Regions from separate parts of the Streptomyces thermocarboxydovorans genome, predicted to be linked through region 1. Evidence: riboswitches for the same ligand, from Rfam matches in the RefSeq annotation. Region 1 holds a riboswitch; the other holds the start of a gene.

Region 1 (9,578 bases):
TGCCAGTTTCTGGAGGCCTCGGGATCTTGGAGGTCCTCGGTGGAACAGCGTCCGGCGAAGGCGAAACGGATCCCGTGCGGTGAGACTCCCGTGCGTGTGGCGCGTGGAGCGCGTTGCGGGTGTTATGTGGCGTTCTGTCGTACCTCGAATGGGCGAGAAGGGCCAGCGAGGCAAGGGCCCGTCCTGTGGCTTCCGGTGGCGCGTACCGCCCTCAGCTCCGACAGTTCAAGCTCGACACCTTTTGGACATGCGCGCGTGCCCCCTTCGGTATGGGCGATCAAGAGCTGACGTTCTTGGTGGCGGTCTCCGGGGGCCTGCCCGCATGGCAGGAGGCGGAGTCGGGCCGGCTCCCAGATGGCTCCTACGGAGGTTTGCCGCTCGTATGCGGCTGGCCAAGCGATACAGGGTCTACACATGCGATAGTGCACGTCTGCATTGAGCACTGTGCATCGTGAAGTTTCCGTGCCAGTGCGCCGCCGGGTGCGGATCAGCGTGCCGTCCAGCAGGACCACCCCGCCACCCTTCCGGGCGATCTTCTTCAGGGCCCTCTCCAGGCGCGGGGCGCGGGCGGCCAGCAGGCCGACGACTTCCCTGACCCACCGTGTCACGGTGGTGCGGTGTATCCCGTTGCCGCCGGCCAGGTCGCCCGGCCGCTGGTCACAGCGCAGCACCGCCAGCACGATGGCGGCGATCTTCCCCGTGGGCAGGGCACGCCACCGCGAGCCGATCTTCTACAGATGGCCGCGTATCAGGCCGGCGAGATAGTTCAGGGTGGCACTCGACAGCGGCAGGCGGGCGGTGTAGACAAGGCCGTCAGGGCCCTCGGCGAGACCGTTGTTTTTCTTCACACCAAACTCAACTGCCGCCGGGGGCCCGCCGGTTACGCCCTGCCGATACTCGCCTGCGGTGCGGCTACGGGCGTGCGGTGAACCGCCCGTCGGGTCGCTTGTGCAGCCAGCCGCGGTCGGCGAGTTTGGTCATCTTCGCGCGCAGCGGTTCCAGCTTGCCGCGCACCGCCACCTGAAGGCCCAGCTCCTCGCCGACAGCCCTGACCTGGACCGGGCTGTCGGCGGCCCGCACGATCGCCAGGATCCTGCGGTAGTCAGCGGGCAGGGCGGCCTCGTCGGGGGTCTCGCTGCGGTGCGGGATCAGCAGTACCGCCCGCCCCGCCACCCGGGCGGGAGCTGGGGCGACGGTCGCGGCGGCCGCCGGCCGCGGCCCTGTCCTGCACGGCCAGCCGATTCAGGACCCGCTCGGCGATCACCAGCTCCTCCCGCTCGGCCTGGACCTCCTGCAGCTGCTTGACCAACTCCTCAGCGAGCGTGTCCAGTTCGCTCCGGCGAGCCGTGATCCGCTCCAGCTCCCGCATCCCCACGCCCTCCCACGCTCTCCCGGCGTACCGGCCTGGTGACGGATCGTAGGAGCGGTACCGCGGAAAGCGCAGCAGAACCCAAGGACGGCCCCGAACGCATGTCAGACGATCTATATCGGTTGCTTCGGGGTGGGTGGGCATGAACTCCGGCCGACGGCGGGAGAGATGGGCGTGGTTCGTCCGCTCGTAACGCTCCTCTTCCAGGTCCCGGACGGTCGCGGTGATCTCTCGGCAGCGGGCAAGAAGTTCGCGGCCCATGTAGCGGCGGGCCTCGGTCCACTCGTCGTTCTGCTCGGCCAGGACCGCGCCGACGAGCCGGATGACGGCGGTGCGGTCGGGGAAGATACCGACCACGTCGGTGCGGCGGCGGATCTCCTTGTTCAGCCGTTTCTGCGGGTTGTTCGACCAGCTCTGCCGCCAGATCTCCCGCGGGAAGGCCGTGAAGGCCAGCAGGTCGTGCTGAGCTGCGTCCAAGTGGGCGGCGGCCTTGGGGAACTTGGCCTCCAGGGCGTCCAGGACGCGCCGCATCTGTGCGTGGACCGCGTCGGTGTCGGGCTGTTCGAAGACGGTCCGCAGCAGCGTGGTCACCCAGGGCTGGGCCGACTTCGGGACCTGGCTGAGCAGATTGCGGGCGTAGTGGGTGCGGCATCGCTGCCACGACGCGCCGGGCAGGATCGCCCCGATCGCGTCGACCAGGCCGGCATGGGCGTCGGAGATGACGAGCTGGACGCCGGGCAGGCCGCGGGCGATCAGCGAACGAAGGAAGGCCAGCCAGCCCGCGCCGTCCTTGGCGGTGGCGACGTCCAGGCCGAGGATCTCGCGATGGCCGTCGGCGTTGACGCCGACCGCGATCAGCGCGTGGACGTTGATGATCCGGCCGCCCTCGCGGACCTTCTGCGTGAGCGCGTCGACCGAGACGAACGAGTACGGGCCGGCGTCCAGGGGCCGGTTGCGGAAGGCTGCCACCTGCTCGTCCAGGTGCTTGGCCATCGCACTGACCTGGGACTTCGACAGCTGGGTCACCCCGAGGGACTCGGCGAGCTTCTCGACCCGGCGAGTGGAGACGCCGAGCAGGTAGGCGGTGGCGACCACTGAGATCAGGGCCTGCTCGGCCCGGCGGCGACGCTCGAGGAGCCAGTGCGGGAAGTAACTGCCCTGCCTCAGCTTGGGAACGGCGAGCTCGTCGGTGCCGGCGCGGGTTTCCCACTCGCGGGGACGATAGCCGTTGCGGTGGTTGACCCTCTCGTCGCTGACCTGCCCGTATTCGGCGTTGCAGAGAGCGTCGGCCTCCGCCGACATGAGCGCATCGGCGAATGTCTTGACCATCGCGCGCAGCAGGTCCGGACTCGCCGGGGCGAGGTTGTCTTCCGCGAGGGCGTGCAGGGGCAGACCGTCGGGTGCGGTCATCGTGCTGATCTCCTTCAAAGACTTGGTCGTCTTGAAAGATCAGCCGGTGGCCGTTCTCATATCCGGACACTCACTCCGACGCCGGGCCAAACGCCCGGATCAGGTGGGAGCCCGTACACCACTTCCCAGGACGCAACCCCGCCCTGAAAAGCTCAATGACTCGCCAAGGGGCGACTGCTATCTGCGGGGACTGATGCTGGACGGTCGCCGCAAGTCCATCCGGGCGATGGCCTCGCGGCTGCCGGACGGCAACGAGCAGAACCTGCAGCTGTTCGTGAACCAGTCCACGTGGGATCCCATGCCGGTGCAGCGGCGGGTCGCCGAACGGATGCTTGCGTTGATCACGCCGACGTCCGGGGTGATCGACGATGTGTCGGTGGCCAAGAACGGGCGAACCACTGCCCATTGCTGCCGGGTAAGAGAGTGCCTACTCCCTGAAGCCGGCGTTTACAGTCGGCAGCTCAAGGGCTACGCCCTTACGGGCACTACCACCGGTGAGCCCGAAGCCGCGGGCACTTGACGGCCGCATTGCGGTGCCCGTAAGTTGTCGCCCGAAGGACCGGACAACCGAATACTCTGCTGACGATTCTGCGCGGGAGAGTCCACGTTTTGCAACGGCGTGGCGCCGAAGGAGCAAATCCTCCCCGGAAACTCTCAGGCCTCGTTACCGCGCAGCGGAGGCGGACTCTGGAAAGCAGGCGTTCACGCGCCTCGCCCACGGTGCAAGCCGCGGATCTCCGCGGCGAAGCTCTCAGGCCACATGACAGAGGGGGAGGCTCACTCGGCCGCACAGGCTTCTGCCTGTGCTCGACACTCGAGGAAGCCCCCATGGTTTGTTGTATCCCCGTCGACGTTCGGTGCCTTCGAGCATGGTCTTTCGAAGCCCGGAACACCTAGCCGCTCCGATCTATGACCACGCCGAGATCACCCGTGTCGCTGCAGCCACCGTGGTGTTCGACCTGGTCACGCTCATGACGAAGAACCACGTCGCCATCCTTGTGCTCGCGTCCGAGGACCACGCCTGATTGCGGGCGTGACCCAGCAGTCACCAGGTGCCGTCAGGGTGCTGCCCCGCCTTGACGGCAGCACCACCTGACCACTTGGCCAGGCTCGACAACTCGACATCGCGCTGTTCGAACCGAAGCGGGAGAGTCCTCGCCCACCCTTGGCGAGGCGCCGAAGGAGCAACCCCTCCCCGGAATCTCTCAGGCCCAACTACCGCTTCGGCGAGGCTCCTCTGGAAAGTCAGGACGCCACGTCCTGCGCCCACGGTGCAAACCGCCGGACCCGGTGGTGAAGCTCTCAGGTACCGATGACAGAGCGGGGAGGTCACCCGTCCACGGTGCCGCGTCCGCGGTGCCTTCAACAGGGAGCCTCCCGCCATGACCTCACCCGCATCCTCCGCGTCCGGCGCGTTCGCCACCCGTCACATCGGCGTCAGCGACGCCGACCGCGCCAAGATGCTGGCCGAAGTCGGCTATCCGACTCTGGCCGGCCTCATCGACGCCGCCGTTCCGAGCGGCATCCGGAGCACCTCCGACCTGAACCTGCCCGCCGCCACTGAGTCCGAGGCGCGCGCCGAGCTGCAGGAGCTCGCGAGCAGGAACACCGTGGCTGTCCCGATGATCGGCCTTGGCTACCACGCGACCACCACGCCCGCGGTGATCCGGCGCAACGTGCTGGAGGACCCGTCGTGGTACACCGCCTACACGCCGTACCAGCCAGAGATCAGCCAGGGCCGGCTCGAGGCGCTGATCAACTTCCAGACCATGGTCGGCGACCTCACCGGGCTGCCGACTGCCAACGCGTCGTTGCTCGACGAGGGTACGGCGGTCGCCGAGGCCGTCACGGTCATGCGCCGCGTCGCAGGCAAGAGCCACCCCCGCGTCCTGGTCGACCGTGACACTCTGCCGCAGACCCTCGACGTCCTGCGCACGCGTGCAGCGGCGGTCGGCATCGAGGTCGGCGAGATCGACGTCGCCAAGCCGCTGCCGGAGGGCGACTTCTTCGGGGTGGTGCTGTCCTACCCCGGCTGCTCGGGCGCGGTCCGCGACCTGCGCGAGGTGACTGCTGCGGCGCGGGCTCGCGGGGCGCTGGTCACCGTGACCGCCGACCTGCTGGCGCTCACCCTGCTGGTGCCACCGGGTGAGTACGGCGCCGACATCGTCGTGGGCTCGTCCCAGCGCTTCGGTGTCCCCCTGTTCTACGGCGGGCCGCACGCCGGCTACATCGCGGTCCGCGCAGGGCTCGAACGCCATCTGCCCGGCCGGCTCGTGGGCATGTCCGTGGATGACGCCGGCCGACCGGCGTACCGCCTCGCCCTGCAGACCCGCGAGCAGCACATCCGGCGCGACAAGGCGACCTCCAACATCTGCACGGCGCAGGTTCTGCTCGCCGTGGCCGCGTCGATGTACGCCGTCTACCACGGCCCCGACGGTCTGACCGAGATCGCCCGACGGACGCACCGGCACGCCACGCTCATCGCCGCGGGTCTGCGGGCGAGTGGGATCACGGTGGTGCACCGTGAGTTCTTCGACACCCTGCTGGTGCGGGTCCCTGGCCGTGCCGAGGAGGTCGTCGCGGCCGCGCACGACAAGGGCCTGCGGCTGCGGCTGGTGGACGGCGACCACGTCGGCATCTCCTGCTCCGAGGGCACGACGGAAAACCACGTCCGCCTCGTGCTCGACGCCTTCGGCTGGGCCGGCGACGACCTGGACGGGCTGGCGGCCGGCGCTCCGGCGGCGCTTCCGCCGGGACTGCGCCGTACCTCCCCCTTCCTCACCCACCCGGTCTTCCACCAGCACCGGTCGGAGACCGCGATGCTGCGTTACCTGCGCAAGCTCTCCGACCGTGACTTCGCGCTGGACCGCGGCATGATCCCGCTCGGGTCCTGCACGATGAAGCTCAACGCAACCACGGAGATGGAGCCGGTCAGCTGGCCCGGGTTCGCGGACCTGCACCCGTTCGCGCCCCTCACGGACGCGGCTGGGTACCTGGCCCTGGTCGAGCAGCTCGAGACGTGGCTGGCCGAGGTCACCGGTTACGCCAAAGTCTCCATCCATCCGAACGCCGGATCGCAGGGCGAGCTCGCAGGCCTGCTGGCGATTCGCGCCTACCACCGGAGCAACGGCCAGCCCGGACGCGACGTGTGCCTGATCCCGGCCAGCGCGCATGGCACCAACGCCGCCTCGGCCGTGATGGCCGGGATGCGCGTCGTCGTGGTGGCGTCGCGGCCCGACGGCACGGTCGACTTCGACGACCTCGAGGCCAAGTGCGCGAAGCACTCCGACGACCTGGCCGCGATCATGGTGACGTACCCCTCGACGCACGGCGTCTACGAGGAGAGCATCACCCAGCTGTGCGAGTTGGTGCACGAGGACGGCGGGCAGGTGTACGTCGACGGCGCCAACCTCAACGCGCTGCTCGGGATCGCCAAGCCCGGTGAGTTCGGTGGCGACGTGTCACACCTCAACCTGCACAAGACGTTCTGCATCCCGCACGGCGGCGGTGGGCCGGGCGTCGGCCCGGTCGCGGTGGCCGAGCACCTCGCGCCGTACCTGCCCACCCACCCGCTACACCCCGATACCGGGCGTCGCGACGGGATCGGGGCGGTCAGCGCAGCGCCGTTCGGCAGTGCCGGCATCCTGCCGATCCCGTGGGCCTACATCCGGATGATGGGTGCGGAGGGGCTGACCGAGGCGACCCGGACGGCCGTGTTGAGTGCCAACTACGTCGCCCGCCGGCTCGCGCCGCACTTCCCCGTCCTGTACGCCGGGGAGGCCGGCCTCGTCGCCCACGAGTGCATCCTCGACGTACGCCCGATCACCGCCGCCACGGGTGTGACGGTCGACGACATCGCCAAACGGCTCATCGACTACGGCTTCCACGCCCCGACGATGAGCTTCCCGGTCGCCGGCACGCTGATGGTCGAGCCGACGGAGAGCGAGAGCCTGCAGGAGTTGGACCGCTTCTGCGAGGCGATGATCGCGATCCGCGCGGAGATCGACTTGGTGGACAAGCGCGTCTGGGCCGTCGAGGAGAGCCCGCTGCGACGGGCGCCGCACACCGCAGCCGCGATCGCCGGCGAGTGGACCCGGGCCTACTCGCGTGAACGGGCCGTGTTCCCGGCGGGCGTCACGTCCGACAAGTACTGGCCGCCTGTCGGCCGGATCGACCAGGCGCACGGTGACCGGAACCTGGTCTGTTCCTGCCCGCCTCCCGAGTCGTTCGCGTCGTGACCCGGCCCGCCATGGTCCGAAGAGGAACCATCATGTCGAAGAAGACACCCCTGCACGACATCCACATGGAGCTCGGTGCGTCGTTCACCGACTTCGCCGGCTGGTCCATGCCACTCCGCTACACCTCCGAGCTGGTCGAGCACCACGCCGTACGGACCACCGCCGGAATCTTCGACCTCACCCACATGGGAGAGATCGAGCTGTCCGGTCCCGAGGCGGGCCGGGCTCTCGACCACGCCCTGGTCGGACGGCCGTCGAAGATCGCCGTCGGCCGCGCGCGCTACTCCATGCTGGTCCACGAGACCGGCGGAGTGCTCGACGACCTCGTCGTCTACCGCCTGGCCGAGGAGAGGTACCTCGTCGTGGCCAACGCCGGCAACACGCTGGTCGTGCTCTCCCAGCTGCGTGATCGGATCGACGGCTACGTCACCACGATCCGGGACACCTCAGGCGAGTGGGCGCTGATCGCGGTCCAGGGCCCGACGTCACCGGCGATCGTCAGCGAACTGGTCGACGTCGAGGTGCCGTTGCTGAAGTACTACGCGATCGACCCGGCGCGGTTGGCGGACCGCGAGGTGCTGCTCGCGCGCACCGGCTACACCGGCGAGGACGGCTTCGAGATCTACTGCCGTCCCGAGGATGCGATGGCCGTCTGGCGGTCCGTCAGCGCGGTGGGCGCGCGGCACGGGCTGGTCCCGTGCGGCCTGGCCTGCCGTGACACGCTGCGCCTCGAGGCCGGTATGCCGTTGTACGGCCAGGAGCTCACCGTCGGCACCACGCCGTTCGACGCGGGACTGGGCCGAGTCGTGGTGTTCGGGAAGCCCGGCGGGTTCGTCGGCGAGGCGGCCCTGGCTGCCCGTCGTGACGAGGGGCCCACCCGCGTGCTGGTCGGGCTGGCCTCGACCGGTCGACGAGCTCCGCGCACCGGCTACGCCGTACTCGACCCGGACACCGGCGAGCGCATCGGCGAGGTCACCTCGGGCGCTCTGTCGCCCACCCTCGGCCACCCCGTGGCGATGGCATACCTGCCGACCGACCGGAGCGAACCCGGCACCAAGGTGCTCGTCGACATCCGGGGCAGTCAGGAGTACGCCGAGGTCGTTCCGCTGCCTTTCTACCGCCGCCGAGCCTGACCACCTCCCGAGGAGAACAGATCATGAGCCTGCCCACCGACCTGATGTACACCAGCGACCACGAGTGGATTGCCAGCGAGGGAGAGCTGTCGACCGTCGGTGTCACCGCCCACGCAGCAGACGCGCTCGGCGACGTCGTCTACCTGGACCTGCCTGCCGTCGGCGCGACGATCAAGGCTGGCGACGCGTGCGGAGAGATCGAATCGACCAAGTCCGTGAGCGACCTGTTCGCTCCTGCGGACGGCGAGGTCGTCGATATCAACGAAGCTGCGGTGGCCGACCCCGGCCTGGTCAACACGGACCCGTTCGGAGCGGGCTGGCTGTTCCGGATGCGGATCACCGGTACGCCGGATCTGCTGGACGCCACCGCCTACGCGGCTCTCACGGCAGGAGCCTGAGATGTCTGTGCTGGACCGTCGGCTCGCCGACTTCGACCCCACCGTGTACACCGCCGTACGTGCTGAGCTGGAGCGTCAGCAGAGCACGCTGGAGATGATCGCGAGCGAGAACTTCGCACCGGTCTCGGTGATGGAGGCGCAGGGCTCCGTCCTGACGAACAAGTACGCCGAGGGCTACCCGGGCCGTCGCTACTACGGCGGGTGTGAGCACATCGATGTCCTCGAGCAGCTCGCCATCGAACGGGTGAAGGCATTGTTCGGTGCGGCCTTCGCCAATGTGCAGCCGCACTCGGGAGCCCAGGCGAACGCGGCCGCGATGACGGCGCTCCTCCAACCGGGGGACAGCATCCTGGGCCTGGACCTCGCGCACGGCGGGCACCTCACCCACGGCATGCGCATCAACTTCTCCGGCAAGCTCTACAACGTCGTCGCCTACCACGTCTCCGCGGAGGACAACCGCGTCGACATGGCGGAGGTGCAGCGACTTGCCGATGAGCACCGGCCGCAGCTGATCATCGCGGGCTGGTCGGCGTACCCCCGGCAGCTGGACTTCGCCGCCTTCCGGCGGGTCGCGGACCAGGTCGGCGCGTACCTGATGGTGGACATGGCGCACTTCGCCGGCCTGGTGGCCGCGGGCCTGCACCCGAACCCGGTGCCGCACGCCGACGTGGTGACCACGACCACGCACAAGACACTCGGCGGCCCGCGCGGCGGGGTGGTGCTGACCAACCGTGAGGACGTGGCGAAGAAGGTCAATAGTGCGGTCTTCCCCGGCCAGCAGGGCGGACCGCTGGAGCACGTGATCGCGGCCAAGGCGGTCGCGTTCAAGATGGCGTCCGAGCCGGAGTTCCGTGAGCGCCAGGAGCGCACCCTCGCGGGCGCTCGACTCCTCGCGGAACGGCTGAGTGCTCCCGATGTCACGGACGCGGGGGTGTCCGTGCTGTCGGGTGGTACGGACGTCCACCTGGTGCTGGTCGACCTGCGTGAGTCGGAGCTCGACGGGCAGCGGGCGGAGGACCGCCTGCACGAC
Region 2 (20,274 bases), on a different contig from region 1:
CATCCTCTACACCTCGGGCACCACCGGCCGGCCCAAGGGCATCCTGCACACCACCGGCGGCTACCTCACCCAGGCCGCCTACACCCACCGCACCGTCTTCTCCCTCGACCCCGGCAGCGACGTCTACTGGTGCACCGCCGACATCGGCTGGATCACCGGGCACACGTACATCGTCTACGGCCCGCTCGCCAACCGCACCACCTCGGTGATGTACGAGGGCACGCCCAGCACCCCGCACGAGGGGCGGCACTTCGAGATCATCGAGCGGTACGGGGTGTCCGTCTACTACACCGCCCCCACCCTCATCCGCACCTTCATGAAGTGGGGCGAGGACATCCCCGCCCGCTACGACCTGTCCTCGATCCGGGTGCTCGGCAGCGTCGGCGAGCCGATCAATCCCGAGGCCTGGCGCTGGTACCGCACCCACCTCGGCGCCGGACGGGCGCCCGTGGTGGACACCTGGTGGCAGACCGAGACCGGCGCCGTGATGATCGCCCCGCTGCCCGGCGGGCCGCCCGCCAAGCCCGGCTCGGCGCAGACGCCGCTGCCGGGGATCTCCGCCAAGGTCGTCGACGACCGGGGCCGCGAGGTCGGCAAGGGGGAGAGCGGCTACCTGGTGCTCGACCAGCCGTGGCCGTCGATGCTGCGCGGCGTCTGGGGCGACGACGACCGCTACCGGGAGACGTACTGGTCCCGCTTCGCCGAGCAGGGCTACTACTTCGCCGGTGACGGGGCCCGCTACGACGACGACGGCGACATCTGGCTGCTGGGCCGGGTCGACGACGTGATGAACGTGTCCGGGCACCGGATCTCCACCGCCGAGGTGGAGTCGGCGCTGGTGTCCCACCCCGCGGTCGCCGAGGCCGCCGTGGTCGGCGCCTCGGACCCGACGACCGGTCAGGCCGTCGTCGCCTTCGTCATCCTGCGCGGCGCCGCCGCCGGAACACCGGCCGACGAGGTGGTCTCGGCGCTGCGCGAGCACGTGGCGCGGGAGATCGGGCCCATCGCCAAGCCCCGGCGGATCCTGGTCGTCCCCGAACTGCCCAAGACCCGCTCCGGGAAGATCATGCGCCGGCTGCTCCGCGACGTCGCCGAGAACCGCGAGACGGGCGACGTCAGCACCCTCGCGGACGCCTCCGTGATGGAGCTGATCAACGCGGGCCTGGCGGGGGCCTCCGCACCGGCCGGGGGCCGGTGAGGTGACGATGCGACTCCTTCTCATGGGCCCGCCCGGAGCGGGCAAGGGCACCCAGGCGGAGATTCTCAGCCGGAGACTCGGCGTCCCGCACGTCTCCACCGGCGACCTGTTTCGGGACCACGTCGGCAGGCGGACGCCCCTGGGCCGGGAGGCGGCGCGGTTCCTGGACGCGGGCGAACTCGTACCCGACCGCGTCACCACGGACATGGTCCGGCACCGCCTGGAACAGCCGGACGCCGCGCGGGGATTCCTCCTCGACGGCTTCCCCCGCACGGTCCGCCAGGCGCACGCCCTGTCGGCGATCCTGTCCGCCCGGGGCGAGGCACTGGACGCCGTCGTGGAGTTCACCGCGCCCGAGGAGGTGCTCGTGCGGCGCCTGCTCGCGCGGGGCCGCCCCGACGACACGGAGGACGTCATCCGGCACCGGCAGCGGGTCCATCACCGCGAGACCGTGCCCGTCCTCGGGCACTACTCCGGGCTGGTGCGCACCGTCGAGGCCGTGGGGACGGTCGAGGAGATCACCGCCCGGACCCTGAGCGCCCTGGGGCTGCCGGAGGGCGTCAGCACTCGATGATGTTGACCGCCAGCCCGCCGCGGGCCGTCTCCTTGTACTTCACCGACATGTCCGCGCCGGTGTCCTTCATGGTCTTGATGACCTTGTCCAGGGACACCTTGTGGGAGCCGTCGCCGCGCATCGCCATGCGGGCGGCGGTGACCGCCTTCACCGCGGCCATGCCGTTGCGCTCGATGCACGGGATCTGCACCAGGCCGCCCACCGGGTCGCAGGTCAGGCCCAGGTTGTGCTCCATGCCGATCTCGGCCGCGTTCTCCACCTGCTCGGGGCTGCCGCCCAGCACCTCGGCCAGCGCGCCCGCCGCCATCGAGCAGGCCGAGCCGACCTCGCCCTGGCAGCCGACCTCGGCGCCGGAGATGGAGGCGTTCTCCTTGAACAGCATGCCGATGGCGCCGGCGGCGAGCAGGAAGCGGACCACGCCGTCCTCGTCGGCGCCCGGCACGAAGTTGATGTAGTAGTGCAGGACGGCCGGGATGATGCCCGCGGCGCCGTTGGTCGGGGCGGTCACCACCCGGCCGCCGGCCGCGTTCTCCTCGTTCACCGCCATGGCGTAGAGGGTGATCCACTCCATGGCGAGGGCCTGCGGGTCGCCCTCGGAGCGCAGCTTGCGCGCGGTGTTCGCGGCCCGGCGCTTCACCCGCAGCCCGCCCGGCAGGATGCCCTCGCGGGTCATGCCGCGCTGCACGCACTCCCGCATCACCCGCCAGATCTCCAGCAGGCCGGCCCGGATCTCCTCCTCGCTGCGCCAGGCCCGCTCGTTCTCCAGCATCAGCGCGGAGATCGACAGACCGGTCTCCCTGGTCAGGCGCAGCAGCTCGTCGCCGGTGCGGAAGGGATACTTCAGCACCGTGTCGTCGAGCTTGATCCGGTCCGCGCCCACCGCGTCCTCGTCGACCACGAACCCGCCGCCCACCGAGTAGTACGTCTTCGTCAGCAGTTCGGCGCCGGAGGCGTCGTACGCCCACAGGGTCATGCCGTTGGCGTGGTACGGCAGCGCCTTGCGGCGGTGCAGCACCATGTCGTCGTCGAAGGAGAAGGCGATCTCGTGCTCGCCGAGCAGCCGCAGCCGGCCGTTCTCCTTGATCTTCTCCACCCGCTCGTCGGCCGTGTCCACGTCCACCGTGCGGGGCGAGTCGCCCTCCAGGCCGAGCAGCACCGCCTTCGGGGTGCCGTGCCCGTGGCCGGTGGCGCCCAGGGAGCCGTACAGCTCCGCGCGGACCGAGGCGACGGAGCCGAGCAGCTCCTCGTTGCGCAGCCGCCGGGCGAACATGCGGGCCGCCCGCATGGGACCGACCGTGTGCGAACTCGACGGGCCGATGCCGACCGAGAACAGGTCGAAGACGGAGATGGCCACGGGGACTCCTAGGAAGCGGGGGTGGTGCTCAACGGGGCGGGGCGGCCGTGCCGGCTCGTGGCGGGCACGGCCGCCCCGGTGATGCTCTGTGCTACTTGTTCAGCCCCGGGTACAGCGGGTGCTTCTCCGCCAGTGCCGCGACCCGGGCCTTCAGCGCCTGGGCGTCGTACGACGGCTTGAGCGCCTCGGCGATCACGTCCGCGACCTCGGCGAAGTCCTCGGCCGTGAAGCCGCGGGTCGCCAGGGCCGGCGTACCGATGCGCAGACCGGAGGTCACCATCGGCGGGCGCGGGTCGTTGGGGACGGCGTTGCGGTTGACCGTGATGCCCACCTCGTGGAGGCGGTCCTCGGCCTGCTGACCGTCCAGCTCGGAGTCGCGCAGGTCGACCAGGACCAGGTGGACGTCGGTGCCGCCGGTCAGGACGGACACGCCCGCCGCCCTCGCGTCGTCCTTCACCAGGCGCTCGGCGAGGATGCGGGCGCCCTCCAGCGTACGACGCTGGCGCTCCTTGAACTCCTCGCTCGCGGCGACCTTGAAGGCGACCGCCTTGGCCGCGATCACATGCTCCAGCGGGCCGCCCTGCTGACCGGGGAAGACCGCGGAGTTGATCTTCTTCGCCAGCTCGGCGGTGGACAGGATCACACCGCCGCGCGGGCCGCCCAGCGTCTTGTGCGTGGTGGTGGTCACCACATGGGCGTGCGGCACCGGGTTGGGGTGCAGGCCCGCCGCGACCAGACCGGCGAAGTGCGCCATGTCGACCATGAGGTAGGCGCCGACCTCGTCCGCGATCCGGCGGAACGAGGCGAAGTCCAGCCGGCGCGGGTAGGCCGACCAGCCTGCCACGATCAGCTTCGGCTTGCTCTCCTTGGCCAGCCGCTCGACCTCGGCCATGTCGACCTGGCCGTCGTCGCCGACGTGGTAGGCGACCACGTTGTAGAGCTTGCCGGAGAAGTTGATCTTCATGCCGTGGGTCAGGTGCCCGCCGTGTGCGAGGTTCAGACCCATGATCGTGTCGCCCGGCTTGAGCAGCGCGAACATCGCGGCGGCGTTGGCCTGCGCACCGGAGTGCGGCTGGACGTTGGCGTGCTCGGCGCCGAAGAGCTCCTTCACCCGGTCGATGGCGATCTGCTCGATCACGTCGACGTGCTCACAGCCGCCGTAGTAGCGGCGGCCGGGGTAGCCCTCGGCGTACTTGTTGGTGAGGACCGAGCCCTGAGCCTCCATGACCGCGACCGGCGCGAAGTTCTCCGAGGCGATCATCTCGAGGGTGGACTGCTGGCGGTGCAGCTCGGCGTCGACCGCGGCGGCCACCGCCGGGTCGAGCTCGTGCAGGGGCGTGTTCAGAACGGTCATGGCGTACGGCTCCTCAGCCGGCGATGTGGGCGTCGTACTCGGCGGCGGAGAGCAGGTCGGACGGCTCCTCGGAGACGCGCACCTTGAACAGCCAGCCGCCCTCGAAGGGGGCCGAGTTCACCAGCGACGGGTCGTTCACCACGTCCTCGTTGATCTCGGTGACCTCACCGGTCACGGGGGAGTACAGGTCGCTGACCGACTTGGTCGACTCCAGCTCGCCGCAGGTCTCGCCCGCGGTCACGGTGTCCCCGACCTCGGGGAGCTGGACGAACACGACGTCGCCGAGCGCGTTCGCCGCGTGCTCGGTGATGCCGACCGTCGCGACGCCGTCCTCGGCGGCCGACAGCCACTCGTGCTCCTTGCTGTAACGCAGCTGCTGGGGGTTGCTCATGGCCTGAATTCTCCTGTACGGGGGTGATGACTGCTGACTCAGGGACCTGGGTGAGGCATGCGTGAGCAGGCCGGACGTGCCTCGATGCGCGGCACGCGCGGTGGTCCGGCTACGACGGTGTCACTTCTGGCGCTTGTAGAACGGCAGCGCAACGACGTCGTACGGCTCGTGGGTGCCGCGGATGTCCACGCCGACGCCCTCGGTGCCGGGCTCGGCGTACGCGGCGTCGACGTACGCCATGGCGATCGGCTTGCCCAGCGTCGGCGACGGGGCTCCGGAGGTGACCTCGCCGATCACCTCGCCGCCGGCCACCACCGCGTACCCGGCGCGGGGCACCCGGCGGCCCCGGGCGACCAGCCCGACCAGGACCCGCGGCGGGTTCTGCGCGGCGCGCTCGGCGGCCTCGGCGAGCGCGGCCCGGCCCACGAAGTCGCCCTCCTTGTCGAACTTCACCACCCGGCCGAGACCGGCGTCGAAGGGGGTGAGGGAGGTGCTCAGCTCGTGCCCGTACAGCGGCATGCCGGCCTCCAGGCGCAGGGTGTCCCGGCAGGACAGCCCGCACGGCACCAGCCCGGCGCCCTCGCCGGCCTTGGTCAGCGCCTGCCACAGCTCGACCGCGTGCTCCGGCTTCACGAACAGCTCGAAGCCGTCCTCGCCGGTGTAGCCGGTGCGGGCGATCAGCGCCGGCACGCCGGCGACCGTGCCCGGCAGGCCGGCGTAGTACTTCAGGTTCTCCAGGTCGGCGTCGGTGAGGCTCGCCAGGATGCCCGGGGACTCGGGGCCCTGCACCGCCAGCAGCGCGCAGGCGTCGCGGTCGTCGCGCACCTCGGCGTCGAAACCGGCCGCGCGCTCGGTCAGCGCGTCCAGCACCACCTGGGCGTTGGAGGCGTTGGCGACCACCATGTACTCGGTCTCGCCGAGCCGGTAGACGATCAGGTCGTCCAGGATGCCGCCGTCCTCGCGGCAGATCATGGTGTAGCGGGCGCGGCCCGGCTTCACCGCCCCGATGTTGCCCACCAGGGCGTAGTCCAGCAGGGCGGCCGCCTGCGGGCCGGTGACGGTGATCTCACCCATGTGCGACAGGTCGAACAGGCCGGCCCTGGTCCGCACGGCGTTGTGCTCGTCGCGTTCGGAGCCGTAGCGCAGGGGCATGTCCCAGCCGGCGAAGTCGGTCATCGTCGCGCCGAGGGCACGATGCACGGCATCGAGCGCGGTGCGGCGGAGTTCGGTACTGCTCATCGGTCGGTCTCCCAAGCATGACAGGCGAGGACATTTCCTCCCCATCTGTCATCGGAACCTGAGAGGTTCGCCATGACCACCGCTGTCGCGGCGATCAGGACTTGCACCTTGGGTGGGGCCACCGGAGCACTGCGGCAGCGGCCCGCTTTTCAGATGTGCCTCGCCCGCGCGGTAACGGGGCCTGAGAGATTCAAGGGAGGGACTTGCTCCTTCGGCGCCCCGGCGGCAAGGTGCCGGGGACTCTCCCGCGCGGATTCAAACGGCCGGTATGCAGTTGGCGCGCACATCATTGCACGCATCCCGCGCGTTCGGCAGGGGGACCCTTCTCAGCAGACGCACAGCGCGCACGACGATCACAGCAGGCTGTGACAGGTCTGTTCCGGAACGCGGACCAAAACGCACCACCAGGGCATTACCGTCTCTTTACACTCGGCGGGGAGGGGTCCACCGGACCGGCCCCAGGGGAGGACGAACACGGTGAACAGGATCACGGCGTACGCCACGACCCCGGGTGTCGGGCTGCCCGGCAGTCCCGTCGCACCCACCCGGGAGACGTGCGCGCCGCTGCCCGCGCCCGTCGTCCGCGATCTGCGCGACCGGGCGGGCCGCAGCCCGCGCGCGCTCCTGTTCGGCCCGCGCGACCTGGTCGCGGTCACCGGCCTGCCGGGCAGCGGCAAGTCCACCCTGATGCAGCGCACGGTGCGCGGCAGGCGCATCGACTCCCAGGACACCCGCGACCGCTGGGCGAGCCGGGTGCCCCGCTTCCTCCCCTACGCCTGCTACCGGCCCCTGGTGCGCCTCGCCCACTACGCCGGCCTGCGCCGCGCCCTGCGCACCGGCGAGCCCCTGGTCGTCCACGACTGCGGCACCCAGACCTGGGTGCGGCGCTGGCTCGCCCGCGAGGCCCGCCGCCGCGGCGGCGCCCTGCACCTGATCCTGCTCGACGTCCCGCCCGACGAGGCTCTCAAGGGCCAGCGCCGCCGCGGCCGCGCCGTCTCCCGCTACGCCTTCCACCGCCACCGCACCGCCACCCACCGCCTCCTCCAGGCAGCCCACCAGGGCCACCTGCCCCCCGGCTGCGCCTCGGCCGTCCTCCTCGACCGCCCCGCAGCCAACACCCTCCAGCACATCGGCTTCACGGGCTGACCGGGGCGACGGCCGTGGAGAACGGGGGCTGGAGGGCGCGTTAGCCTTCTGGGCACGGCAGTGTTTCAGGCAGGCGGTAGGCAGATGGACATTCCGGCGGGCTTCTCCGCGGACTTCCCGGCGCAGGCGCATCCCCATCCGCATGGCGGGTGGCCCGGCAACGAGCTGGAGGAGGTGCTCTCCGCGTCGCTCGGTGTGCCCTCGGCCGGCGGGCGGATCGTCGAGGTGCTGGGACGCAGCTTCATCTGGGTGCCTCTGCCCAACGGCGGCGGCCCGCACAGCGGCCCGCTCGACCTGCCCACCATGGAGCTGGACGGGCAGGCCTACGTCCCCGTGTTCAGCTCCGAGGAGCAGTTCCACCAGGTCGTCGGCTCGCACATGGCGTACACCATCGCGCCGGCCGTGGAGTTCGCGCGCGGTCTGCCGCCGCAGGCGGGCATCGCGATCAACCCGGGCGGGGTGGTCGGCATCCCGCTGCCGCCGCCCGCGGTGGCCGAGCTGTGCCGCGCAGGGCGCACCCCGCTGGACGGCCCGGCCTCCGGTGCCCGCGTCCGCCTGTTCGAACCCGACTGGCAGGACGACCCCGTCGACTTCCTGTCGGCGGCGTCCGCGGAGTTCGACACCATCGGCGTCGTCACCACCGCCCGCCGCTGCCTGGCGGCGATCGAGACCGCCGATCCGGTGATGTTCGTGGGCGTGGAGCTCTCCCAGTGGGAGGGCGACCTGCGCGCCCGGCCGCTGGAGGCCCTCGGCCGTGCCCTGGCCAAGGCGCCGACACCGTGGCCGGTCAACCTGGTCCTGCTGGACGTGACGCAGGACCCGGTGGGCACCTGGATGCGGGAGCGGGTGCGTCCCTTCTACCAGCGGCCGGCCGGCTGACCCGCGGGGTGCGGCCCGTGCGGCCGGCCACGGCGCCCCGTGCCCGCAGCCGCACGGCGGACCCCGGGCTCCGGGGCGACCCTTAAGCTAGGTCCACTCACGGCGTTGACACAGAGGGGCGGTAACAGTGAGCGCGAGCGGCACCGCCGCGACCGGCCAGGTCGAGCACATGCTGCGCCAGGTGACGCCGGGGCGCTACGACGCCTACGAAGCCCTGCTGCGCGCCCTCGCCACCCCCTCCACCGGCCAGGTCTGGATGCTGCTGTGGCACGGCCAGGCCGGCTCCCCGGACGCCCAGTACGCCAACATGGAGGTCGACGGCCACGGCTACGCCCCGTGCGTCACCTCCGCGCAGGAACTCTCGGCGAGCGGCTGGAACCGCTCCTACGAGGTCGTCGACGGCCTCGACGTGGCCCGCGCCCTCTACCCCGACCACTACGGCCTCTGGCTCAACCCGCACGCCCCCGGCGGCGGCGTCGGCATCCCCTGGCTCGACCTGCGCCGCATCGCCACCGGCCTCGACCGCCAGCCCGCCGGGCCGCTGCGCCTGTCCGAACCGGCCGTCGAGATCCCGCAGTTCTACGCCCTGCTCACGCAGAACGCCCACCGCACCCCGGCGGTGCGCTCCCTGCGCCGCGCCTGGGTCCAGCCCGCGCTCGGCGCTCCGTACCTGGCCATCGGCCTCGATGTGTACGACACCTCCCCGCAGGCGGTGGACTCGGTGCGCACGATGATGCAGCAGTCCCTCGCCGCCATCCCGGACGGCCTTCCGGTGTCCACGGTCGCCATGAGCGACGAGCACGACCCGGTCGCCATGTGGCTGCGCCACAACGCCCGCCCCTTCTACGACCGCGAGGCCCACGCCCCGGCCCCCTCGGCCGCCCCCGCGCCCGCCGCCGGCTACGGCTATCCGCCGGTCCAGCCCCCGGCCCCCGGCGCCTACTGAGCCGCACCCGGCCGCCCCGCCCCACCGCCGCGCCCCGCCCCCGTCACCGGGCGCGGTTCACGCGCGTAGACGGAGTCAAAAGGCGCCTGTGTGCCGGGATTTGCCCCGATTCGCCTACGTCCGGCCCGCGTTAGCCGCTGTCCGGATAACGGAACTCCCAGGACAGCATCACGTTTACGCATCCATTCACGACCAGGTCTGGCGACTGATCGCCGATGCGTTGAAGACTCCCGGAGACACGGGCCGGTCGGTCCTGTGTACGAGACAAGCGACCGCTACAGCGGCAGCAAGGGGGGGTCGGCGGATCGCCGGCCCGAGAGGGGTCAATCGCACCGTGACCGCACCGATCGAGACCACGGGGGCGGAAGCCGGAGCACAGCCCGAGGCCGTGCTCGCCGGGGTCAAGAAGAGCCAGATCGAGGGGCGTTCGCTCACCCAGATCGCCTGGATGCGCTTCAAGCGCGACAAGGTGGCGATGGCCGGTGGTGTGGTGGTCGTCCTGCTCGTCCTGATGGCGGTGCTCTCCAAGCCCATCCAGTGGGTCTTCGGCCTGGATCCCAACAAGTTCAACCAGGACCTCATCGACCCCGCCCTGCTGGCCCCCAAGGGCGGCTGGGGCGGCATGAGCTGGGAGCACCCGCTCGGTGTCGACCCGCAGTACGGCCGGGACATGCTGGCCCGCATCATCGACGGCTCCTGGGTCTCCCTCCTGGTGGCCGGCGGTGCCACGCTGCTCTCCGTGCTGATCGGCACCGTGATGGGCCTGCTCGCCGGGTACTACGGCGGCTGGGTCGACTCCATCATCAGCCGGATGATGGACACCTTCCTGGCGTTCCCGCTGCTGCTGTTCGCCATCTCCATCTCGGCCTCGGTGCAGGACGGCTTCTTCGGACTGGACGGCCTGCCGCTGCGCATCTGCGTGCTGATCTTCGTGATCGGCTTCTTCAGCTGGCCGTACATCGGCCGTATCGTGCGCGCGCAGACGATGAGTCTGAGGGAGCGTGAATTCATCGAGGCGGCGCGCAGCATGGGCGCCCGCGGCCCCTACGTCGTGTTCCGGGAGCTGCTGCCCAACCTCGTCGCACCGATCATCGTCTACTCGACGCTGATCATCCCGACGAACATCCTCTTCGAGGCATCGCTGAGCTTCCTCGGCGTCGGTATCGCTCCGCCGCAGGCCTCCTGGGGCGGCATGCTCAGCAACGCCGTGGATCTGTACACGGCGGATCCGCAGTACATGTTCGTGCCCGGACTGGCGATCTTCATCACGGTCCTGGCCTTCAACCTGCTGGGTGACGGGCTGCGTGACGCCCTCGACCCTCGCAGCAAGTGATCCATCGATTGAGGGGGCTTCCTCAGGTGAAGACGAGAAGGGTGACCGCCGGCGTGGCGTCGGTCCTGGCGTTGTCGCTGGGCGCTGCCGCATGCGGCGGTGGTGGCAAGGACGACGACGGCAACGGAGGCAACGCCAAGAAGGACGCGGCGCTTACCTCCATCGTCAACGCGTCGGACAAGAAGGGGGGAACCGTCACCTACCAGCACTCGGACGTGCCGGACTCCCTCGACCCGGGCAACAGCTACTACGGCTGGGTGATGAACTTCTCCCGCCTGTACGGCCGTACGCTCACCACGTTCAAGCCGGCCGCGGGCAAGGAGGGCCTCGAGGTCGTCCCCGACCTCGCCGAGTCCCTCGGCAAGCCGAGCGCGGACGCCAAGACCTGGACGTACAAGCTGCGCAAGGGCGTGAAGTTCGAGGACGGCACCCCGGTGACGTCCAAGGACGTCAAGTACGCCATCGAGCGCTCCAACTTCGCGCCGGAGGCGCTGTCCAACGGCCCGACCTACTTCAAGGCGTTCCTCGAGGGCGGCGACAAGTACAAGGGCCCGTACAAGGACAAGTCGCCCGAGGGCATCAAGTCCATCGAGACGCCGGACGACCAGACGATCGTCTTCCACCTCAACCAGCCGTTCGCCGACTTCGACTACCTGGCGACGTTCTCCCAGACGGCCCCGGTGCCGCGGGCGAAGGACGACGGCGCGAAGTACGTCCAGCACATCGTGTCCTCCGGCCCCTACAAGTTCCAGTCGTACCAGGAGGGCCGCAGCGCCACCCTGGTGCGCAACCCGGAGTGGGACCCGAAGACGGACCCGATCCGCAAGGCGCTGCCGGACAAGATCGAGATCAAGTTCAAGGTCAACCCGGTCACCGTCGACAACAACCTGCTGTCCGACAAGATCACGGCTGACGCCGCCGGCACGGGTGTGCAGCCGCAGACCCAGCCGAAGGTCCTCTCCGGCAAGCTGGCCAAGCAGACGGACATCTCCTACGCCGGCGCCACCCAGTACCTGGCGCTGAACGTGAACGTGAAGCCGTTCGACAACATCCACTGCCGCAAGGCCGTGCAGTACGCCATCGACAAGCAGTCCGTGGTGGACGCCATGGGCGGCTCGCCCAAGGGCGACGTGGCCACCACGCTGCTGCCGCCGACGGTGAACGGCTACACCAAGTTCGACACCTACGCCACGCCGGGCAACAAGGGCGACGTCAACAAGGCCAAGGACGAGCTGAAGCAGTGCGGCAAGCCGAACGGCTTCGCCACCAACCTCACGGCCCGCTCCGACCGGCCCGCCGAGGTCGCCGCCGCCACCGCCATTCAGAACGCCCTGAAGAAGGTGGGCATCCAGGCCGAGATCAAGCAGTTCCCCTCGGGCAAGTACTTCTCCAACTTCGCCGGTGTCCCCAGCTACGTGCACAAGCACAAGCTCGGCATGATGTCGATGGCGTGGGGTGCCGACTGGCCGACCGGCTACGGCTTCCTGGACCAGATCGTCAACGGCGCCGCCATCAAGCCCTCCGGCGGCAACAACCTGATGGAGCTGGACGACCCCAAGATCAACAAGGCGCTCAAGGAAGGCATCGCCAACACCGACGAGGCCGAGCGCACCAAGACCTGGGGTGAGATCGACAAGATGGTGATGGACACCGCCACCGTCGTGCCGCTCGTCTACCGCAAGAACCTGCTGTTCCGCCCGGAGTCCGCGGCCAACGTCACGGTCACCCAGGCGTACCTCGGCATGTACGACTACGTGCTCATGAGCTCCGCCAAGTAGCACATGCCGCTTCACACAACAGCAGGGCCGGTATTCCACTGAAAGGCAGGTGAAGGCGCCGGACGGCCGGGGCGGACACGATCCGCCCCGGCCGTCCGGAGCCGCACAGCTGTGGCTGCGTACATCATCCGACGCGTCTTCGGCGCGGTGCTGTTGCTGCTGGTGGTCAGCGCAGTCACCTTCGCGATCTTCTTCCTGGTCCCACGGCTCGGCGGCCAGACGGCCGATCAGCTCGCCACCCAGTACGTCGGCAAGGACGCCAACCCCGAGTCCGTCGCCGCGATCAAGAAGAACCTGGGCCTGGACCAGCCCCTCTACGTCCAGTACTGGGACTTCATCAAGGCCATCGTGGCGGGCGCCGACTACAAGTTCGGCCCCGACGCCACCCACTGCGACGCCCCGTGCTTCGGCTACTCCTTCAAGAGCCACGTCGAGGTGTGGCCGCAGCTGACCGAACGGATCCCGGTCTCCTTCTCGCTGGCCGTCGGCGCCGCCGTGATCTGGGTGATCAGCGGTGTCACGACCGGTGTCATCTCCGCGCTGCGCAAGGGCAAGCCGGTCGACCGCATCGCGATGATCATCGCCCTGGCCGGCGTCTCCCTCCCGATCTTCTTCACCGGGCAGGTCCTCAACGCCCTGTTCGTCTACGAGATCCCCATCTGGGAGAGCGTGGAGTACATCCCGTTCACGGAGAGCCCCGTCGACTGGGCCTGGCATCTGATGCTGCCCTGGATCAGCCTCGCCTTCCTCTTCTCCGCGCTGTACGCCCGGCTCACCCGGGCGGGCATGCTCGAGACGATGAGCGAGGACTACATCCGCACGGCCAGGGCCAAGGGCCTGAAGGAGAGCACGGTCGTCACCAAGCACGGCCTGCGCTCGGCGCTCACCCCGATCGTCACCATTTTCGGCATGGACTTCGGGCTCCTGGTCGGCACCGCGGTGCTCACCGAGACCGTCTTCTCGCTGCAGGGCATCGGCGCGTACGCCGTGCAGTCCATCAAGGACAACGACCTGCCCATCGTCATGGGCGTGACCCTGGTCGCGGCCTTCTTCATCGTCTTCTGCAATCTCGTCGTCGACCTGGTGTACGCCGCCATCGACCCCCGCGTGAGGTACTCGTGAGCAAGCTCGAAAAGGCGGCGCTCGGCGAACCGGCGCCGCTCGCACAGTCCGACGCGGACGACGTGTTCCTGTCCGTGCGTGATCTGCGCATCCACTTCGACACGGACGACGGTCTGGTCAAGTCGGTGGACGGCGTCAGCTTCGACGTGGCCCGCGGCAGGACCCTCGGCATCGTCGGCGAGTCCGGCTCCGGAAAGTCCGTCACCTCGCTCGGCGTGATGGGCCTGCACCGCACGGCCCGCGCCAAGGTCAGCGGCGAGGTCTGGCTGGACGGCCAGGAGCTGATCGGCGCCCATCCGGACGAGGTGCGCCGGCTGCGCGGACGGAAGATGGCGATGATCTTCCAGGACCCGCTGTCGGCGATGCACCCCTACTACACCGTCGGCCACCAGATCGTGGAGGCGTACCGGGTCCACCACGACGTCAGCAAGAAGACCGCCAAACAGCGGGCGGTCGAGATGCTCGACCGGGTCGGCATCCCCGAGCCCGCCAAGCGCGTCGACAGCTACCCGCACGAGTTCTCCGGCGGTATGCGCCAGCGCGCCATGATCGCCATGGCGCTGGTGAACAACCCCGAGCTGCTGATCGCGGACGAGCCCACCACCGCCCTGGACGTCACCGTGCAGGCGCAGATCCTCGACCTGATCCGGGATCTGCAGAAGGAGTTCGGCTCCGCCGTCATCATGATCACCCACGATCTGGGCGTCGTCGCCGAGATGGCCGACGACCTGCTGGTGATGTACGGCGGCCGGTGCGTGGAACGCGGCCCGGCCGAGGCCGTGTTCTCCGAGCCCCGCCACCCCTACACCTGGGGCCTGCTCGGCTCGATGCCGCGCCTGGACCGTGACGACACCGACCGCCTCATCCCGGTGAAGGGCTCGCCGCCCTCCCTGATCAACCTCCCGCCCGGCTGCGCCTTCAACCCGCGCTGCCCGTACGCGGACATCCCCAAGGACGACGTGACCCGCACGGTCCGCCCCGAGCTGACCGAGGTCGGCAGCCGGCACTGGGCCGCCTGCCACATGAGCCAGGAGCAGCGGGAGCGTATCTGGACCGAAGAGATTGCGCCGAAGCTGTGAGTGACGAAAAAGCGGTGAGCATCCCGCAGCAGAGCGGTGGCACCCGGGCCAAGGACGCCGGCGCCGACGGCGAGATCCTGCTCAAGGTGACCGGTCTGCAGAAGCACTTCCCGATCCGCAAGGGCCTGCTCCAGCGGCAGACCGGCGCGGTGCGCGCCGTCGACGGCATCGACTTCGAGGTCCGCAAGGGCGAGACCCTCGGTGTCGTGGGCGAGTCGGGCTGCGGCAAGTCCACCATGGGCCGGCTGATCACCCGGCTGCTCGAACCGACGGCCGGCACGGTCGAGTTCGAGGGCCGGGACATCACGCACCTGAGCACCGGCGCACTGCGGCCGATGCGCCGGGACGTGCAGATGATCTTCCAGGACCCGTACTCCTCGCTGAACCCGCGGCACACCATCGGCACCATCGTCAGTGCGCCGTTCCGGCTCCAGGGCGTCACGCCCGAGGGCGGGGTGAAGAAGGAGGTCCAGCGGCTGCTGTCGGTGGTCGGCCTCAACCCCGAGCACTACAACCGCTACCCGCACGAGTTCTCCGGCGGCCAGCGCCAGCGCATCGGCATCGCCCGCGCGCTCGCGCTCAACCCCAAGCTGGTGGTCGCGGACGAGCCGGTCTCGGCGCTGGACGTGTCGATCCAGGCGCAGGTGGTGAACCTGCTGGACGACCTCCAGGAGGAGCTGGGCCTGACCTATGTGATCATCGCGCACGACCTGTCGGTGGTCCGGCACGTCTCCGACCGGATCGCGGTGATGTACCTCGGCAAGATCGTGGAGCTGGCGGACCGCAACTCGCTCTACAAGGCGCCGATGCACCCCTACACCAAGGCGCTGCTGTCGGCGGTGCCGATCCCGGACCCCAAGCGCCGGAAGGCCAAGAGCGAGCGCATCCTGCTCAAGGGCGACGTGCCCTCGCCGATCTCCCCGCCGAGCGGCTGCCGCTTCCACACCCGGTGCTGGAAGGCCACGCAGATCTGCCGGACCACCGAGCCGCCGCTGCTGGAGCTCAGGCCCGGCCAGCGGGTCGCCTGCCACCACCCGGAGAACTTCGAGGACCAGGCCCCGCAGGACACCGAGCTGCTGACGGAGGCCAAGGAGGCCGCCGCCGTGCTGGGCCGGGTGCCGGAGAGGCCGGCGGAGAAGACGAAGAAGACGAAGAAGGTCTCGGACGAGTCCGGGAAGTCTTCGGGAGAGTCCGGGGAGTCCCCGGACGGGCCCGGGAAGTCCCCGGACGGGCCCGTAAAGGCCTCGGAGGCGTCGGAGAAGTCCTCGGACCCCTCTTCGGACAAGTAAGCGTCCACGAGCCCTCGCCTTCTATTGCAAGGCGGGGGCTCGATGCTGGGTGAGAATGTAAGGGTGCTCCAGCAACTCTTCAGCCCGTCCGTCCAGCACACGCTCGACCTGATCGGCATCTTCGTCTTCGCGATCTCCGGCGCCCTGCTGGCCGTCCGCAAGAACTTCGACGTGTTCGGCATCGCCGTGCTCGCCGAGGTCACCGCGTGCGGCGGCGGGCTCTTCCGTGACCTGGTCATCGGGGCCGTGCCCCCGGCCGCCTTCACGGACCTGGGGTACTTCGTCACCCCGCTGCTCGCCGCCACCCTGGTGATCTTCCTGCACCCGCAGGTGGAGCGGATCCAGGCGGCCGTCAATGTCTTCGACGCGGCCGGCCTCGGCCTGTTCTGCGTCGCCGGGACGATCAAGGCGTACGAGTACGGGCTCGGGCTGACCGCCTCCGCCTGCCTGGGCCTGGCCACCGCCGTGGGCGGCGGCGTGCTGCGGGACGTGCTCGCCAATGAGGTGCCCTCGCTGCTGCGCTGGGACCGCGATCTCTACGCCGTCCCCGCCATCGTCGGCTCCGCGCTGGTCGCGCTGTGCATCCGCTACGACGTGCTGACCGCGTTCACCAGCGGGGCCGCGGTGATCACCGCGTTCGTGCTGCGGCTGCTGGCGATGCGCTACCACTGGCGGGCGCCCCGGGCCTGGCACCGGCGCTCGACGGTCCGGGAGGAGTGAGGGCCGAGGGGTGGGAGACGGTCCGCTGCCCGCCCAGCTCCTCGGTCAGCCACCGGAACGCCGGCACCACCTGTGGCCGTCACAGCGTCATCGTGTGCCCGCCCGCGCTCCGCGGCAGCTTCACCACCTGCACGCTGGTCGGCGGCTTCGCCGCCCGGCCGAGGGCCAGGGCGTCCTCGTAGCCGTCGCCCTGCTGACCGGAGAGGTACAGCGAGATCCGGGGCGGGGCGACCGCCTCGCGCAGCAGCGTCAGCGGATTGTGCGCCGTGCGCAGCGCCGGGTCGCGCCCGGTGAGGGAGGTGCGCTCGGCGGCGGGGTCGTTGTAGCCGGAGAGGCTGACCGCCGCCCGGTAGCGGTCGGGGTGGGCGACGGCGAGCTTGGTGGCGCAGTGGCCCCCGGCCGAGTACCCGGCGACCGCCCAGCCCTGCGGGGCGCGCTGTACGCGGAAGTTGTCCATCACCATGCGCGGCACGTCGACGCTGAGCCAGCTGTCCGCGTTCACCTTGCCGGGCAGGTTGGCGCAGCCGGTGTCCGCGCCCGGCACCAGCGTGGTGCGCGGCGACACCAGGACGAACGGGGCGATGCGCCCGCTGCGCATCAGCGGCAGCAGCTGCTCGTGCACGTCCAGGGTGCCGAACCAGGCCTTGGCCGAGCCGGGGTAGCCCGGCAGCAGCTCCACCACCGGGAACCGGTGTCCGCGCCAGGCGGGGTCGTCGTACTGCGGCGGCAGCCAGACGTACACCTCGCCGCGCACCCCCGACACCCGCCCCTCGAGTTTCGTGACCTGGACGCCGCCGGCCGCCCGCATGCCGGGACCGCGGGCCGGCCCGAAGGTCTGCCGCACCCGGGGCAGCCGCTCCAGCGAGATGCCTCCGGTGCCGTCGGCGCCGAGGTCGGCGGCGTGCTCCACATGGTCGGCGGTGCCGAGCAGATCGCCCCAGTCGTCGTAGAGCTGGTTGGCGTTGTTGACCAGAGTGAAGACCAGGGCGACCGCGGTGAGCTGGGCGAACAGCAGCATGAACACCCGGGCGAGGGCCCGCACCGCCCGCGGTCCGCGGACCCGGCTCCACAGCACCAGCGGCAGGCCGAGGGCCAGGACGCACAGCACGGCGAGAGTGCAGAGGAACGGGGTTCCGGTGAGGCTCATGTCCCGGTAGAGGGGAAGTGGGGGCATCCGGTTCATCGCCGTGACCGGGGCCCCAGTGGCTCTCCCGGTGTCCTGCGCGACACAAAAGCTACCGCTTAGTAGTTAGTTCTTGTACTGTTCATCCATGCCAGAAGCAGCCTCCGCCCCGGCCGTCCGGGCATCGATCGGCGCCAGCGAGTTCGACCGCGACACCGCGGTCACCCGCCGCGAGCCCGGCGTCTACGACATCGACCTCTCCGCCGGCTGGACGATCATCAACGCCGTCAACGGCGGCTATCTGCTGGCGGTCCTGGGCCGCGCCCTCGCGGACACCCTGCCGCACTCCGACCCGTTCACCATCTCCGCGCACTACCTCACCGCGTCCCAGCCGGGCCCCGCGGTGGTGCGCACCGAGACCGTGCGCACCGGACGCACCCTGTCCACCGGCCAGGCGTCCCTCTTCCAGTACGACGAGCAGGGCCGCGAGGTCGAGCGCATCCGCGTGCTCGCCTCCTACGGCGACCTCGGCTCGCTGCCCGACGACGTCCGCACCACGGCCGAGCCGCCCGCCATCCCGCCCATGGAGCAGTGCTTCGGACCCGAGGACGGGCCCGCCCCGGTCGACGGCAGCTCCGCCATCGCCGACCGGCTGATGCTCAAGCTCGACCCGTCGACCCTGGGCTGGGCGCTCGGCAAGCCCTCCGGCAAGGGAGAGATGCGCGCCTGGTTCGGGCTGGCCGACGGCCGCGACCACGACCCGCTGTCGCTGCTGCTCGCGGTGGACGCGCTGCCGCCGACCGCGTTCGAGCTCGGCCTGTCCGGCTGGGTGCCGACCGTCGAGCTCACCGTCCATGTCCGCTGCCGCCCGGCGCCGGGCCCGGTCCGGGTGTCGATCACCACCCGCAATCTGGCCGGCGGCTTCCTGGAGGAGGACGCCGAGGTCTGGGACAGCAACGACCGGCTGGTGGCCCAGTCCCGGCAGCTGGCCCGGGTGCGGCTGGGCTGAGCACCGCCGCGTACGGTTCATGATCCGGCGGCCGTCCCGCAGCGCGGGGCGGCCGCCGTCGTGTGCGACCGGGACGCTGCCGCCGCGCGCGACGGGGTGGCCGCTCCGGCTTCAAGCGGTCCGGCCGCGGCCGCGCGTGACCGGGTGGCCGGCCCCCGGCCTCAACTGGTCGTGCCGCTTCCGGCGTTGTCGCCGTGGCCGTCGTCGAGCCAGTGCTGCCGGCCCACACCGATCAGCCGCAGGCGGCGGATCGCCAGCCGGGTGATGCGCTCCCGCTCCTCGGGCCCCGCCTCCTGCGCCTCGAGGAAGCCGCAGGCCGTCATGATCATCTGGTCCACGTAGAGCTGGGCCAGCATCAGCAGATCGTCCCCGCTCCAGCCCTCCGACACCGGGTCCTCGGCCAGCGCCTCGGCCACCTCCTCGGCGAACCGGGCGAGTTGCTCGCCTATCGCCTCCCGCACCGGCCGGACGCCGCCGTACCGCTCGCGGGCGATGAACCGGACGTGCGCCGGGTGCCGTTCCACATGACCGGCGATCAACTCCACGGCCCGCACGATGCGTTCCTCGGTGTCCCCGGTGGTCGACAGCGCGGTCCGGATGGTCGGGTGCAGACTGCCCAGCGCCTCCTCGACCAGCGCCACGCCCAGATCCGCGGTGGAGCGGAAATGCCGGTAGAACGCGGTCGGGGCCACCCCCACGGCGCGGGTGACCTCACGCAGCCCCAGACTGCTCAGGCTCTGCCCCTCCAGCAGCTCGAGCGCCGCGTCGAGGAGTGCCTGCCGGGTCTTCTGCTTCTGGGCCTGCCGGATGCCGAGGGTGTGACTCATGCCATGCAGTTAACAACTGTTCTCCGGAAATGGAAAGGTGTGACACACGCTAGACTGGAAAGTCAGTGAACAAGTGTAACTACAAACGTTCACCGAAATCCTGGGGGACCACTCATGCTGTTCATCGTCGCCGCGCTGCTGCTCCTGGGCGTCGTCCTGGGCACCGTGGCCCACGCGCCGCTGTCCTTCTCCGTCGCCGCGGCCGTCGTCATCGCCGCCTGGCTCGGCATCTTCGCCCTCCGCGAGCGGCACGGCCGCCGCCGCGGCACCCAGGCCCGCTGACCGGGCCCCTCGAGACATCCGACCCGTCCGACCAAGGGAGCCCGATCACCATGCAGCTCACCGCACCCGCCGGCCGCCGCACCGGACTGCGCGACACCGACGGCATGGCCGTCGCGTCCTTCGTCCTGGGCCTGCTCGGCCTGCTCGTCCTCAACGTCTTCCTCGGGCCGATCGCGATCGTGCTGGCCACGGTGGCGCTGGTGCGCGGCACCCGCCGCCCCGGCCGCGCCTGGCTCGGCCTCGGCCTCGGCATCGCCGACCTGCTGGTCCTCGCCGCCTTCATGCAGGCGGACAACACCATCTCCTGGAGCATCTGAACCGGCGCCCCGGCACGGCCGGCCCTGAGCCTCCCGCACTCGGGGAGGGCCGGACCATGCCGCCGGCGACACCGGCCGGACCGCCGCACACATGCCCGACCAGGGACCGGGAGAGACGAGCCGGGACCCGTAGAATCGGGCTCACCATGGCTTACCTCGACCACGCCGCGACCACCCCGATGCTTCCCGAGGCGGTCGAGGCACTCGCCGCTCACCTCGGTGTCACCGGCAACGCCTCCTCCCTCCACGCCGCCGGCCGCCGCGCCCGCCGCACCGTCGAGGAGGCCCGCGAGACGCTCGCCGAGGCGCTCGGC

Evidence for each region. Region 1 has a riboswitch for glycine ahead of gcvP (aminomethyl-transferring glycine dehydrogenase). Riboswitches for the same ligand answer to the same signal wherever they lie in the genome.
Region 2: it holds a riboswitch for glycine, as region 1 does, so the genes downstream of both, gcvT (glycine cleavage system aminomethyltransferase GcvT) here and gcvP (aminomethyl-transferring glycine dehydrogenase) in region 1, are expected to answer to the same signal.

What each region holds. Positions count from the first base shown of each region.
Region 1 covers NZ_BAAAGU010000033.1:2,588-12,165, reverse strand. The annotation lists gene ABD198_RS16755 (hypothetical protein) at 1-83, shown strand, start outside; partial or broken gene ABD198_RS16750 (helix-turn-helix domain-containing protein) at 450-848, opposite strand; gene ABD198_RS30725 (hypothetical protein) at 913-1,080, opposite strand; partial or broken gene ABD198_RS16740 (IS256 family transposase) at 1,595-2,779, opposite strand; partial or broken gene ABD198_RS16735 (transposase) at 2,946-3,173, shown strand; glycine riboswitch at 3,363-3,459, shown strand; glycine riboswitch at 3,465-3,548, shown strand; gene ABD198_RS16730 (hypothetical protein) at 3,649-3,804, shown strand; glycine riboswitch at 3,914-4,010, shown strand; glycine riboswitch at 4,011-4,108, shown strand; gene gcvP (aminomethyl-transferring glycine dehydrogenase) at 4,162-7,017, shown strand; gene gcvT (glycine cleavage system aminomethyltransferase GcvT) at 7,050-8,150, shown strand; gene gcvH (glycine cleavage system protein GcvH) at 8,174-8,548, shown strand; gene glyA (serine hydroxymethyltransferase) at 8,550-9,578, shown strand, end outside.
Region 2 covers NZ_BAAAGU010000044.1:39,648-59,921, forward strand. The annotation lists gene acs (acetate--CoA ligase) at 1-1,198, shown strand, start outside; gene ABD198_RS20775 (adenylate kinase) at 1,206-1,772, shown strand; gene ABD198_RS20780 (L-serine ammonia-lyase) at 1,759-3,126, opposite strand; gene glyA (serine hydroxymethyltransferase) at 3,218-4,480, opposite strand; gene gcvH (glycine cleavage system protein GcvH) at 4,494-4,871, opposite strand; gene gcvT (glycine cleavage system aminomethyltransferase GcvT) at 4,992-6,110, opposite strand; glycine riboswitch at 6,146-6,269, opposite strand; glycine riboswitch at 6,270-6,368, opposite strand; gene ABD198_RS20800 (AAA family ATPase) at 6,588-7,256, shown strand; gene ABD198_RS20805 (enhanced serine sensitivity protein SseB) at 7,341-8,135, shown strand; gene ABD198_RS20810 (enhanced serine sensitivity protein SseB C-terminal domain-containing protein) at 8,263-9,081, shown strand; gene ABD198_RS20815 (ABC transporter permease) at 9,416-10,414, shown strand; gene ABD198_RS20820 (ABC transporter substrate-binding protein) at 10,441-12,192, shown strand; gene ABD198_RS20825 (ABC transporter permease) at 12,304-13,314, shown strand; gene ABD198_RS20830 (ABC transporter ATP-binding protein) at 13,311-14,393, shown strand; gene ABD198_RS20835 (ABC transporter ATP-binding protein) at 14,408-15,682, shown strand; gene ABD198_RS20840 (trimeric intracellular cation channel family protein) at 15,746-16,402, shown strand; partial or broken gene ABD198_RS20845 (alpha/beta hydrolase) at 16,311-17,549, opposite strand; gene ABD198_RS20850 (thioesterase family protein) at 17,674-18,534, shown strand; gene ABD198_RS20855 (TetR family transcriptional regulator) at 18,696-19,361, opposite strand; gene ABD198_RS20860 (hypothetical protein) at 19,476-19,643, shown strand; gene ABD198_RS20865 (DUF4190 domain-containing protein) at 19,694-19,960, shown strand; gene ABD198_RS20870 (cysteine desulfurase family protein) at 20,107-20,274, shown strand, end outside.